DNA from 2 places in the Halomonas sp. XH26 genome. Region 1 is predicted to be linked to the other one. Evidence: predicted binding sites of a transcription regulator. Region 1 holds the regulator's gene; the other holds the start of a gene.

The links. The regulator LexA, encoded in region 1, represses DNA repair genes until DNA is damaged. The targets are predictions, from matches to a motif close to TACTGTNTANNTANACAGTA.
Region 2: the regulator LexA is predicted to act here: its motif matches at 2,890-2,909, upstream of recN (DNA repair protein RecN).

What each region holds. Positions count from the first base shown of each region.
Region 1 is NZ_CP071889.1:1,731,264-1,737,299, forward strand. It holds gene moaE (molybdopterin synthase catalytic subunit MoaE) at 1-282, shown strand, start outside; gene J4377_RS08030 (ribonuclease J) at 319-1,917, opposite strand; gene purU (formyltetrahydrofolate deformylase) at 2,194-3,048, shown strand; gene J4377_RS08040 (energy-coupling factor ABC transporter permease) at 3,134-3,805, shown strand; gene lexA (transcriptional repressor LexA) at 3,866-4,543, opposite strand; gene J4377_RS08050 (TetR/AcrR family transcriptional regulator) at 4,871-5,548, shown strand; gene J4377_RS08055 (L,D-transpeptidase) at 5,526-6,036, shown strand, end outside.
Region 2 is NZ_CP071889.1:355,441-361,476, reverse strand. It holds gene dnaK (molecular chaperone DnaK) at 21-1,955, opposite strand; gene grpE (nucleotide exchange factor GrpE) at 2,126-2,755, opposite strand; gene recN (DNA repair protein RecN) at 2,957-4,630, shown strand; gene fur (ferric iron uptake transcriptional regulator) at 4,742-5,194, opposite strand; gene J4377_RS01695 (outer membrane protein assembly factor BamE) at 5,267-5,716, shown strand; gene J4377_RS01690 (RnfH family protein) at 5,739-6,036, opposite strand, start outside.

The sequences.
Region 1 (6,036 bases):
ATGACCGAGCGCACATTAACGCAGATTGGTGAGCAGGCCTATCGGCGTTGGGATTTACAGGCCGTGCGGATTATTCACCGCATTGGTGATTTGACGCCGGGAGACCCTATTGTGCGGGTGCTGGTGGCCAGTGCTCATCGCCGCGATGCTTTCCAAGCCTGCGACTTTATTATGGATTTTTTAAAAACCCAGGCGCCGTTTTGGAAGAAAGAGCACTCCCGTCAGGGGGCTTACTGGGTAAAAGAGCGGCATACTGATCAGCAAGCTGCAGAACGCTGGTAGACGATATTGCCAATAGCATTAATATCGCCAATGGCTTTAACTATCGCTAATGGCTTCTGAAGAGGGCATTTCGGTTGCCATTATTTGTAAATGTACGTCTGGCATGTGCTGTAGGTGATTGGCTAGCCAATGAATGAGCCTCGGTTGCAGTGCTTGACGCAAATCGGCCAATGTCTCTGCTGCTATTTCTAATAACTGATCATCTAGCCATTCGCTGAAACTATCTTCATCGAGTGGGCTGGTACCGCTGGCATCCAGCATCAAACGACCAATGCGGCACCAGCCAGTGTCGGTAGCCGTAACGGGAAGCGCTAAGAACAAACTGCCGCGCCGCGATGAATGAGAGCCGGTATCGAGCCCTGGATGAGGCACGACGCTGTTCTGATTAACGATGCAGGGCGGCTGGGGATAGCGTGCTTCGCAGCGTAAGCCTAGATTGTCGAACATCAACATGTCGCCATTTACCGGTGCGAGCGGGGCGTTAATACCGAGACTGGTGGCAATCTCTTGATGGGCAGCCTGATGGCGCGCCTCCCCATGCACCGGCAGCAATGTTTTCGGCCGAATCCATTGATACAGTTTTCTCAGCTCATCTTCGGCAGGATGCCCAGTAGCGTGTAATTCTGGGTGGTTCATCTCATCGAAAATTGACACCCCAAGCTGCACTAGGCGTTTTTTCAGTTGTTCAATAGGGCGCTCGTTGCCTGGTATGGCTTTGGCAGAAAAAATGATGCTATCGCCTGGCTCAATATCCACAAACGGGTGCCTCCGCTGCGCTAAGCGTTGTAGTGCTGCACGTGGTTCGCCTTGGCTGCCCGTAGCAATAATCACCACCTCTTCTGGCGGCAGGTAGCCTAAGTCATGGGGCGGTACTAGCGGCGGAAAGTCGTCTAGATACCCTAGGCCCTTCGCGACACTCACCATGCGTTCCATTGAACGGCCCATCAGACTGACGCGTCGGCCGCACTGTTGGGCAGCAATCCCAATCGCTAATACGCGGGCGAGGTTGCTGGCAAAACAAGATACCACCACGCGGCCTTTGCACTGCTTCAAGGTGTGAGCGAGTGCTTTTGCAACATCGCCTTCACTGCCTGAATGGCCGGGCATCGGGGCGTTAGTGGAGTCGCCTACGACGAGGTCGATAGGCGCGAGCGCACGAAATTGAGCAGCGTTAATGGGCGAACCAATTAACGGGTTAGGGTCTAGTTTCCAGTCCCCGGTGTGTAGCACGCGATAGTCGCCTGCCTGCATTAGGATTGAGCAGCTTTCAGGAATCGAATGGGTAACTTGAAGGTAACGCAGCGTGAAGGGGCCGAGCTCCATTGCATCACCCGGTTCCACAACGTTTATAGCGGCGCTACTAAGCTGATGTTCTGCAAACTTATGGCGCAGCAATCCCGCCGCTAACGGCGTTGCAAAAATAGGGCAATTCCACTTAGGCCAGAGCCACGCCACGGCGCCAATATGATCTTCATGGCCATGGGTAATGTAGAGTGCCTTTGGGGTAATGTTGAGTGCTGCTAATGTATCTGTATTGGGCACCTGCAGTGGAGAATTAGGTAGATCTTGGCGAATCATCATGCCGCAGTCGACGGCGATCCACTCATCATCGTATCCATACAGCGTAAGGTTCATTCCAATTTCACCACACCCACCTAGCGGCAGTAGGCGCAGGGGAGGGCGACGGCGGGGACGAAGTTGAACGCGTGGTGGGTGCATCAGTAATGAAAAGCCTAAAAAGTAAGGCCTTAACTATACGGGAAGGCAGGGGCGGGTAACAATCATCGTGGCATTTGGCTGCGGTGCTTCCTTGATAAGCATAAGGTACACTATTTCGCCTATATACCGCTTACCTACCGCTGGTAGGTGCTTGTCGAACGTGCCGTTAAAATATGTCAAGAGTGTTTATTTATGTCTCATTATTACCGTTTGGTGGTTTCTTGCCCTGATCAAGTGGGCATTGTGGCGCGTGTCTCAAGCTTTATTGCTCAACAAGGTGGTTCTATCACTGAAGCAAGCCAGCATTCTGATCTTGAGACTGGCCGATTCTTCATGCGATACGAAATTTTGGCAGATTCGTTGGGTATGTCGGCGGAGGCGTTACGTAGTGCGTTTGAGCCGGTGGCTAAAGCCTTCAATATGCAGTGGTCGCTCGTCGATACTCAAAAGCGTAGGCGTGTGGTGTTGATGGTGTCGCGGGAGTCTCACTGCCTGGTTGATCTGCTTTATCGTTGGCAGGCTGGGGAGCTTGATTGCGATATTGTCGGGGTTATTTCAAACCATGAGGATATGCGATCACTCACTGAGTGGTATGGCATTCCTTACCATCATGTGCCCGTAGATCCTGATAACAAGCAGGTTGCTTTCGAGCAGGTGCAAACTCAGATTGATAGCGCAAGGGCTGACTGCGTTGTGCTGGCACGTTACATGCAGATTTTGCCACCTTCGCTCTGCTCACGTTACGCGGGACGGGTGATTAACATCCACCATAGCTTCTTACCCTCTTTTGCCGGTGCTAAGCCCTATCATCAAGCTTACCAGCGTGGCGTTAAGCTAATCGGTGCTACCTGTCACTATGTCACTGAAGAACTGGATGCTGGGCCGATTATTGAACAAGATATTCATCGGGTAAGTCATTGCCACACGCCAACGGATCTCGTGCGTTTTGGGCGCGATGTCGAAAAAGCGGTATTGGCGCGTGGTTTACGATGGCATTTAGAAGACCGAGTATTAATCCATGGCAATAAGACCGTGGTGTTCAGCTAAGCATGTTGTTTAGATACGCAGAGTTTTTAGTCAATTCAATTTTACAGCTGGCTTGTCGTTAGCTGACGGGTAGATAGGGGCATCCATGTCTTTCGCGCAAAGTGTTTTAGCTCCCTGGGCATTGTTGCTGACGTGGTTGGTATCGTTGAGCGTACTTGCATGGATGATATGGCTGCGCCCTTGGCGAGTACTGATAGGCGATGTGGCTCTTCAGCATCGGTGGTTAGCCGCGACGCTCGCTGTAGTGTTGATGTGGCAACTGCGTGCTCAGGCAGTCGATTGGCTAACCCTGCACTTAGTATTCACTGTCTTAATGACGTTGGTATTCAAAATGCCTCTCGCATTAATCAGCAATGTGCTGATTAATGTTGCGATGTCAGCTATTGGCCGCAACGAATGGGTGTTACTAGGCGCTAATGTATTGGTAACCGGCATTGTACCTGCGGTCATTACCGGTTTGGTATGGCGATGGGTAGATCGGCGCCTGCCGGATAACTTGATGATCTTTCTATTCGTATGCGGCTTTTTTGGCGCAGCGCTGGCAACACTGGCAGGAGGGTTGTCGGCGGTCTTGCTAATCATGGTGGCGGGTACCGACTCTGAAGCTGTGTACTTAGCCCAAGAGTATGCGCGCTTCTTACCCCTGTTAATGCCCTCCGAGGCTTTCATCACAGGGATGTTGCTCAGTATTTTATTGGTGTATCACCCGAGTTGGGTAGCTACGTTTAATGATCGTCGCTATATAGACTCTCAGTAACATTGCGATAGCCGGTGAGTATCTCTATCGAGTGCCTCACCGGCATTTACACTTACTCGCTTATCCCAGTGCTTGGCCGTTACCGCCACGTATGACACCAACTCCCACCCCTTCGATATCCAACTGCTGCGTGCGTAGGTCAATTTCTATGGGCGCAAAGTCGTTGTTTTCAGCAATCAGCGTCACCGTATGGCCCTGTCGTTTAAAGCGTTTTACAGTTACTTCATCTTCTAGCCTTGCCACCACAATCTGGCCATCACGAACCCGGTCGGTGCGATGCACGGCAAGAAGGTCGCCTTCCAGTATGCCAACATCCTTCATTGACAAGCCTCGCACCCGAAGAAGGTAATCCGCTTTGGGGGTAAAGTATTCAGCGGGGAGTGGGCAATAACGATCAATGTGTTCCGCTGCTAGAATCGGGCTTCCTGCGGCCACTTCGCCAATGACAGGTAAGCCATTGGGTAGTGGTTCTACGTTGGCGGCAGGCGCTGTTGCCGAGACATCACTGACATCCTGCGGTTCCTGATTAGGCAGTCGAATCCCCCGCGAGGTATTGCGAATGATGCGGATGGCACCTTTACGCTCAAGCGCTCGTAAATGCTCTTCAGCAGCGTTAGGGGAGCGAAAGCCTAGCGCTTTGGCAATTTCTGCGCGGGTTGGCGGATAGCCAAATTCAGACATCGTTTTAACAATAAAATCAAAAACATGCTGTTGACGAGCAGTAAGTGGACGCGACATAACAAACTCCAAAAAATTAAACAAGACAGTGGCTACATGTCGGCTTAAACAGTATGTGGTTAAGTATACAGTATGTTGCTCTGTCCAGTACATGCTAGAGCGTTTCGCTATGGCATGGGAGTCGTTATGCGAATGGTGTCAGGAGTGGAGATAAGAACGGTAAGTCTGAGGGGCTCTGTCGACGGAGCGTCTGATGGCAGGCGTTTGAATAGGGGCCTAGGGTGCATTTGAGCGTTGGGTAAAAAGCTAAAGATAAGTGATTGAGCCAAATAGCGTTATGGCATAGTATTTAACGATGTTTTAAACACTCGTTTTCTGGAGGGCGCTATGGCGCAATCTGATACGGTAACACGTATCCTCGATACCGCTGAGGTGCTGTTTGCCGAGCGTGGTTTTGCCGAAACATCGCTACGCAATATCACCAGTAAAGCGCGGGTCAATTTGGCGGCTGTCAATTACCACTTTGGTTCTAAAAAAGCGCTTATCCAAGCGGTGTTTGCGCGCTATTTAGACCCTTTCTCGCAACGTTTTCACACGGCGCTTGATGAGCTGGAAGCGCAGTACAACGGTGATGTGATTCCGCTTGAAGTGCTGTTGGAAACAATGGCAAGCACGGTGCTGGCAGTGCCTGCTGAGCGCAATAGCCTGAAGGTGTTTATGCGTCTGCTAGGGTTGGCGTATAGCCAGGCACAAGGGCATTTACGCCGTTATATCCAACAGCAGTACGGAGACGTATTTACCCGCTTTACTGAACTCGTGCGCCAGGCAACGCCAGATTTACCTGATGCTGAGCGTTTTTGGCGACTGCATTTCATGTTGGGCACCGTGATTTTTACGCTGTCGGGTCTAGATGCGCTGCGAGACATTGCTGCGAAAGACTATAATGAGCAAGTAACCGTCAGGGATTTGGTAAGACGTTTACGCCCTGTCGTGGTTGCTGCCATGAATGCTCCGCTACCGCCTGCTGCTGATGAAGGACATTATGCGAACGCCCACGCTAGCTGAACTACCCCCGCAGAATGGTGGTTGGATAGAAATCAATATCAAACAGCAGCAGCTATGCTGGTGGCAAGGGCGTACGCTGCAGTACACGTGCTCTGTATCCACCGGTGAGAAAGGTGTAGGACAGCAGGAAGGTAGTGGTCAAACCCCCCTGGGATGGCATTATATCCGCGCATCGATAGGTGGCGGTTTAGCTGATAATGCTGTTTTTCGGGGGCGACGGTGGACTGGGGAGGTGTTTACGTCGGCGCTTGCGGCGGAATTCCCTCATCGTGATTGGATATTAACGCGCATTTTGTGGCTCTGTGGTTTAGAGAGAGGAGTGAATCGCGGCGGGGATGTCGACACTCAGCGTCGCTTTATCTACCTTCATGGCACGCCACCTGATCAACCGATGGGTGTGGCTGCTTCACATGGGTGTATTCGGTTGCGCAATGACGATCTGCTTTATCTTTTTGAGCATGCGCCGCCGGGCACACCTGTTTGGCTTC
Region 2 (6,036 bases), 1.4 Mb from region 1:
CCTTAGCAGATAGAGGTGATTTACTGTTTCTTTTTGTCGTCGTTGACTTCTTCGTACTCAGCGTCAACCACGTCATCCTCTGGCTTGGTGCTGGCATTTTCAGCACTTTCACCGTCCGCCTGCTGAGCAGCTTCTGCCTGCTCGGCGTACATTTTCTGCGCCAATTGGCCAGACACTTCGGTCAGCGCGTCCAGCTTCTGCTGGATGTTGTCCTGATCGTCAGTCTTCACTGCTTCTTCCAGCTCGCTGATCGCGGTCTCGATGGCTTGTTTCTCGTCATCGGTCGCTTTATCGCCGGCTTCCTGCACGGTTTTGCGAGTGGCGTGAATCATGCCATCTGCTTGGTTACGCAGTTGCACTAGCGCTTCGAACTTTTTGTCTTCGTCCGCGTGAGCTTCTGCATCGCGTACCATTTGCTCGATCTCTTCATCCGTGAGACCGCTGGACGCTTTAATGACGATAGACTGCTCTTTATTGGTCGCCTTATCTTTGGCCGACACGTTTAGAATGCCGTTGGCATCCAGGTCGAAGGCCACTTCAATCTGCGGCACACCACGCGGCGCTGGCGGAATATCGGCAAGATCAAAACGACCCAGCGACTTATTCTGCGAGACTTGCTTACGCTCACCCTGAACGACGTGAATCGTCACTGCCGTTTGGTTGTCATCCGCCGTGGAGAAGGTTTGTGTCTTCTTCGTGGGGATGGTGGTGTTTTTGTCGATCAGCGGCGTCATTACGCCACCCAGGGTTTCAATACCCAGGGTCAACGGCGTCACGTCCAGCAGCAGTACATCTTTTACGTCGCCGCCAAGAACACCGCCCTGAATCGCCGCACCAACAGCAACCGCTTCATCTGGGTTGACGTCTTTACGCGCTTCTTTACCGAAGAAATCAGCGGCTTTCTTCTGCACCATCGGCATACGCGTCTGGCCACCGACCAGAATCACTTCGTCGATTTCAGATGCAGACAAACCAGCATCTTTCAGCGCCATTTTGCACGGGTCGAGCGAGCGCTGTACCAGATCTTCAACCAGCGACTCCAGCTTGGCACGCGTCACCTTCACGTTAAGGTGTTTCGGGCCAGTGTTGTCAGCGGTGATGTACGGCAGGTTAACGTCTGTCTGCTGGGCACTGGAAAGCTCAATTTTAGCCTTCTCAGCCGCTTCTTTCAGACGCTGCATAGCGAGGTTGTCGCCAGACAGATCCATACCGCTGTCCGCTTTGAACTGGTCAACTAAGTAGTTGATCAACGCCAAGTCGAAGTCTTCGCCGCCCAGGAAGGTGTCGCCATTGGTGGCCAACACTTCAAACTGGGTTTCGCCGTCAACATCGGCCACTTCGATAATAGAGATATCGAAAGTACCGCCACCCAGGTCATATACCGCGATGGTTTTATCACCACGGGATTTGTCCATACCGTAGGCCAATGCAGCAGCGGTCGGCTCGTTAATGATGCGTTTAACATCAAGACCGGCGATACGGCCCGCATCTTTCGTGGCCTGACGCTGGCTGTCGTTAAAGTACGCCGGTACGGTAATGACCGCTTCAGTTACCGCTTCACCGAGGTAGTCTTCGGCGGTTTTCTTCATTTTCTTCAGCACTTCCGCACTTACCTGCGGCGGCGCCATTTTTTTGCCTTTTACTTCAACCCAGGCATCACCGTTATCGGCTTCGGCGATTTTGTAAGGCACCATTTTGATGTCTTTTTGTACGACATCATCTTTGAAGCGACGGCCAATAAGGCGCTTAATCGCGTAAAGAGTGTTCTCAGGGTTGGTGACGGCCTGACGTTTTGCCGCCTGGCCTACCAGCGTCTCACCATCGTCGGTGTAAGCAATAATGGAAGGCGTAGTGCGGCCGCCTTCGGCATTTTCAATGACTTTAGCGCTGTCACCATCGAGCACTGCCACACAAGAGTTGGTGGTGCCCAGATCGATACCAATAATGCGTCCCATAGCAAAAACCTCGAATTCGGTTGTTACAAAACTGATGTTTGAAAGCTGATGTCAAAAAATCTGCTTTTTGAAATTTAAAGCGTTTGCGGGTTTTCCCGCGGGTTGCCCTTTATTTGGGGGCCGCTTGCAGCATTTCAAGGGGCTTTTTTTTGCTTTGCGTCAGCCAATGCTTAATTGGCTTTTTGGCTAACTACCACCATCGCGGGGCGAACTAGGCGGCCGTTAAGCAAATAACCCTTCTGCATCACGTCCATGACGGTATTGGGTTCAAGCTCGGGATTCGGCACCATCGCCATCGCTTCGTGAACCTGCGGGTCGAAGGGCTCACCCTGGGGTTCAACGCTTTCCACGCCAAATTTATTCAATACGCCTAACTGCATTTTGAGGGTCATGGAAACGCCCTCACGATGTACGTCAGAGGCTCCGTCTTCCATGCTCTCTAGGGCTTTTTCCAGACTATCAACAACGGGCAATAGCTCCTTAACAAATTTTTCTAAAGCAAACTTGCGCGCTTTTTCAGCTTCTTGCTCAGCTCGGCGACGCACGTTTTGAGCTTCAGCAGCGGCACGTAGCGCTTGGTCTTTAGCTTCCGCCAAGCTCTGCTCAAGCTCTTCCACCTGAGCGGCTAGCATATCGGCTTCTGGGTTTCCCACGCCGCCCTCTAACGCAGCGTCTTCCTCGATCAAGCCTTCCAGCTCACCCTCGACCAGGCGCTCTTCAGCCGCTTGCTCGGTGACTTCCGCTTCTTGCTCTTGGCGGGCCAACTCATCTTCTAATGGGGTTTGCGGTTCTTTTGCCATGCCTAGCTCCTGAAAAGTATGCAGCGGTGGCATTAACGGCCACCTCGGTTAAGTAACGAGTATTAACCACGTATGGACGCTATATGGGGGCCATAAAAGCCATCTCAAGAGGGGCATTGAAGTGAGTTATAGACTACTGTATAAAACAACAATTATTGGATAAGTATCCAGCTTCTGTGCCGCACCGCCTCAGGAGGCCTTATGCTCACGCAGCTAGCAATCCAAGATTACGCTATTGTTGACCGCCTTGAACTCGACCTAACCCGTGGTATGACGGCGATTACCGGGGAAACTGGGGCAGGCAAATCGATTTTACTCGGGGCACTTGGCCTATGTTTGGGTGAGCGTGCCGACGCTGGCAGCGTGCGCCATGGGCGTGAGCGCACCGACCTTTCCGCTCGTTTTGATATTCAACATCTACCCGCTGCCACAGAGTGGTTGACTGCTCGCGAGCTGCCTGCTGAAGAGTGCTTGCTGCGCCGTGTGGTTACAGCCAGCGGTCGCTCCAAAGCGTGGATCAATGGCCACCCTGCCACCATCGCCGACCTAAAATCGCTGGGCGAGCAGCTGATTCAAATCCATGGACAGCATGCTCATCAGGCACTTATGCGTGAAGAAACCCATCTCGCCCTGCTAGATGATTATGCCGGGCTACGTGAGCGTAGCCAGCAGTTGGCTGAAACCTTCCGCGAGTGGCGCAGCGCCCGGCGGCGATTAAAAAAACTCAGCGAAGAAGGCAGTGAAGTTGAGGCAAAGCGGCAGTTGCTGCGCTACCAAGTAGAAGAGTTAGATCAACTGGGACTGGCAGAGGGTGAGCTGCAAACGTTAGAAGAAGAGCAGCATACTCTCGCCCATGCGGAAGAGACGCTGCGTGAAACCCAGTTTGCCGCCGATTGCTGCGCGAGCGATGAAGGTGGCGCTCTGTCGCTGTTAAATCAAGCCTATGCCCATTTAAGCGCGCTACCCGGCAGTGACAAAGGCACACTGGCCAATACCTTGGCCATGCTTAGCGATGCGCGCATTCAAGTAGAGGAGGCTTCAAGCGAGCTAAATCGTCTTGCCAGTACTACCGAACTAGACCCGGAACGCCTAGCCTGGGTAGAAGAACGGCTTGGCGATGTCCACCGTATTGCCCGCAAGCATCACGTTGCCCCGGAAGAGATTTGCGCGCTGCATGCCCGGCTCAGCCAGGAAGTCGAACTGCTAGAAGCCAGCGACGACGACCTGGAGTCGTTAAGCAACCAAGTGTCTGAATACCGCGAGCGCTATCGCAGCGATGCCAAACAACTAAGCGAGGCGCGACAAAAAGCCGCCGTTCGCTTGGGCAAAGAAGTACAACAACAGCTAGGGTTCTTGGCCATGGGTAAAGCACGTTTTGACGTGGACGTTACCCCGCGTGAAACGCCTACGCCAGAAGGCCTGGACCACGTCCAATTCCTGATTAGCGCGAACCCAGGCCAGCCTGCTAGGCCGCTAACCAAAGTGGCTTCGGGCGGTGAATTATCGCGCATCAGCCTTGCTATTCAAGTGGTGGCCGCCTCCCACTCCACTATTCCCAGCCTGGTCTTCGATGAAGTGGACGTGGGTATCTCGGGAGCGACGGCCGAAATTGTCGGTCAACTGCTACGCAAGCTCGGCGAAAACGGTCAAGTAATGACCGTCACCCACCTGCCTCAGGTCGCCGCTCAGGCGCATCAGCATCTGCATATTGAAAAACGTGCCAAACGAGATAGCACGCTGACCCATATGGCCCTGCTAGACGAGCGTGGTCGGATTAGCGAGCTCGCCCGCATGCTGGGCGGTGTAACGCTATCTGACCAAACACTCGCCCACGCCCGCGAAATGCTGCACGCTAGCCAACGGCCACCGCACTAAACGCTTTTTTCAATCGATAACGCGCTAGCAAACGCCACACACTATAAAAAAACGCCCCTAGGGCGCGAATGAGTCATCACTCGCACCCTAGAGGCATTTTATTTAGCGCGACTATTTTTTATTTGTGGGGCCGCTGTCCTGTCGGGTTACGTCCGACCCACGGGGGCGTACGTAAAGCACCAGGGCATGGTCCACAAGTTCATAGCCGTGCTCTTCGGCGATCTCTTGCTGACGTCGCTCGATGATTTCATCGACAAACTCAATGATTTCACCACTTTCTAAACACACCATATGGTCGTGGTGGTCTTCTTGAGTCATCTCGAACACCGCGTGGCCACCATCAAAATTATGACGGATCACCAAGCCTGCTGATTCAAACTGAGTCAGCACGCGGTACACGGTAGCCAAGCCAACATCCTCGCCCGCATCAATCAGTGTTTTGTACACTTCTTCTGCGCTAAGGTGGTGTTGACCCGAAGCATTTTCGAGAATCTGCAGGATCTTGACGCGCGGCAGGGTCACTTTCAGCCCGGCTTTGCGCAGTTCATGGTTCTGATCGGCCATGGTTGCTCTTCGCAGTAACAGGTTAGGTCGGGTATGATCGACCGAAACCACGATAGTGAAGAATAGGCTCAAATGCAAAAATTGACTCGTATCATTACTCTTTCCGTTGCCCTAACCGTTGTTAGCGGCTGCAGCTACGTTGGCGTTTACAAGCGCGACATCCCTCAGGGCAACTTGGTGACCGAAGAAATGGTCAGCCAATTACAGCCAGGAATGACCCGAGAGCAAGTCACTTATGTGATGGGTCGCCCGTTGCTGGAAGCCCCATTTGACACGCGAGAATGGGATTACGTTTACCGTCTTGATAAAGCGTACGCGGGTGTTGAGCAGCGGCGTGTAACCCTTACGTTCGATAACATGGGGCGTCTGGTGAACGTTGAACAGCAAGGTGATTTCTCTAGCGATCTGCCGGTCAGCACGGATACCGGCGCAGGCCCTGCAACAGAAACAGCAGATCCAATCACCGGCATCAACGCACCTAGCCAACGAGTACCTACGTCAGAAAATGCCACAGCGCCATAGCCAGTGATGTCTTCCGAATAAGTTACTCGCCTCTGGCTTGACGCTTTGCCCGCTCTAGGCGAGCAGCTTTGGGGTCTATCTCCAATGGGCGGTAGACCTCAACACGATCTCCTGGGCGCAGCGCTTCTTTTTCAGGCTGGCGCAGCGCTTTGCCAAAAATTCCCAGCGGTGCCTGTTCAAAGGTGTCGCTGGGAATCTCGGGAAACAGGCTGGGTAGATCTGCCATCACTACCGCTTGGCGTGCGGTTGTGCCTTGGCGCACCTTTAAGGCCACTAGACGCTGTTTGTGCGGCAAGGCAAAGGCAACCTCTACCGAGAAC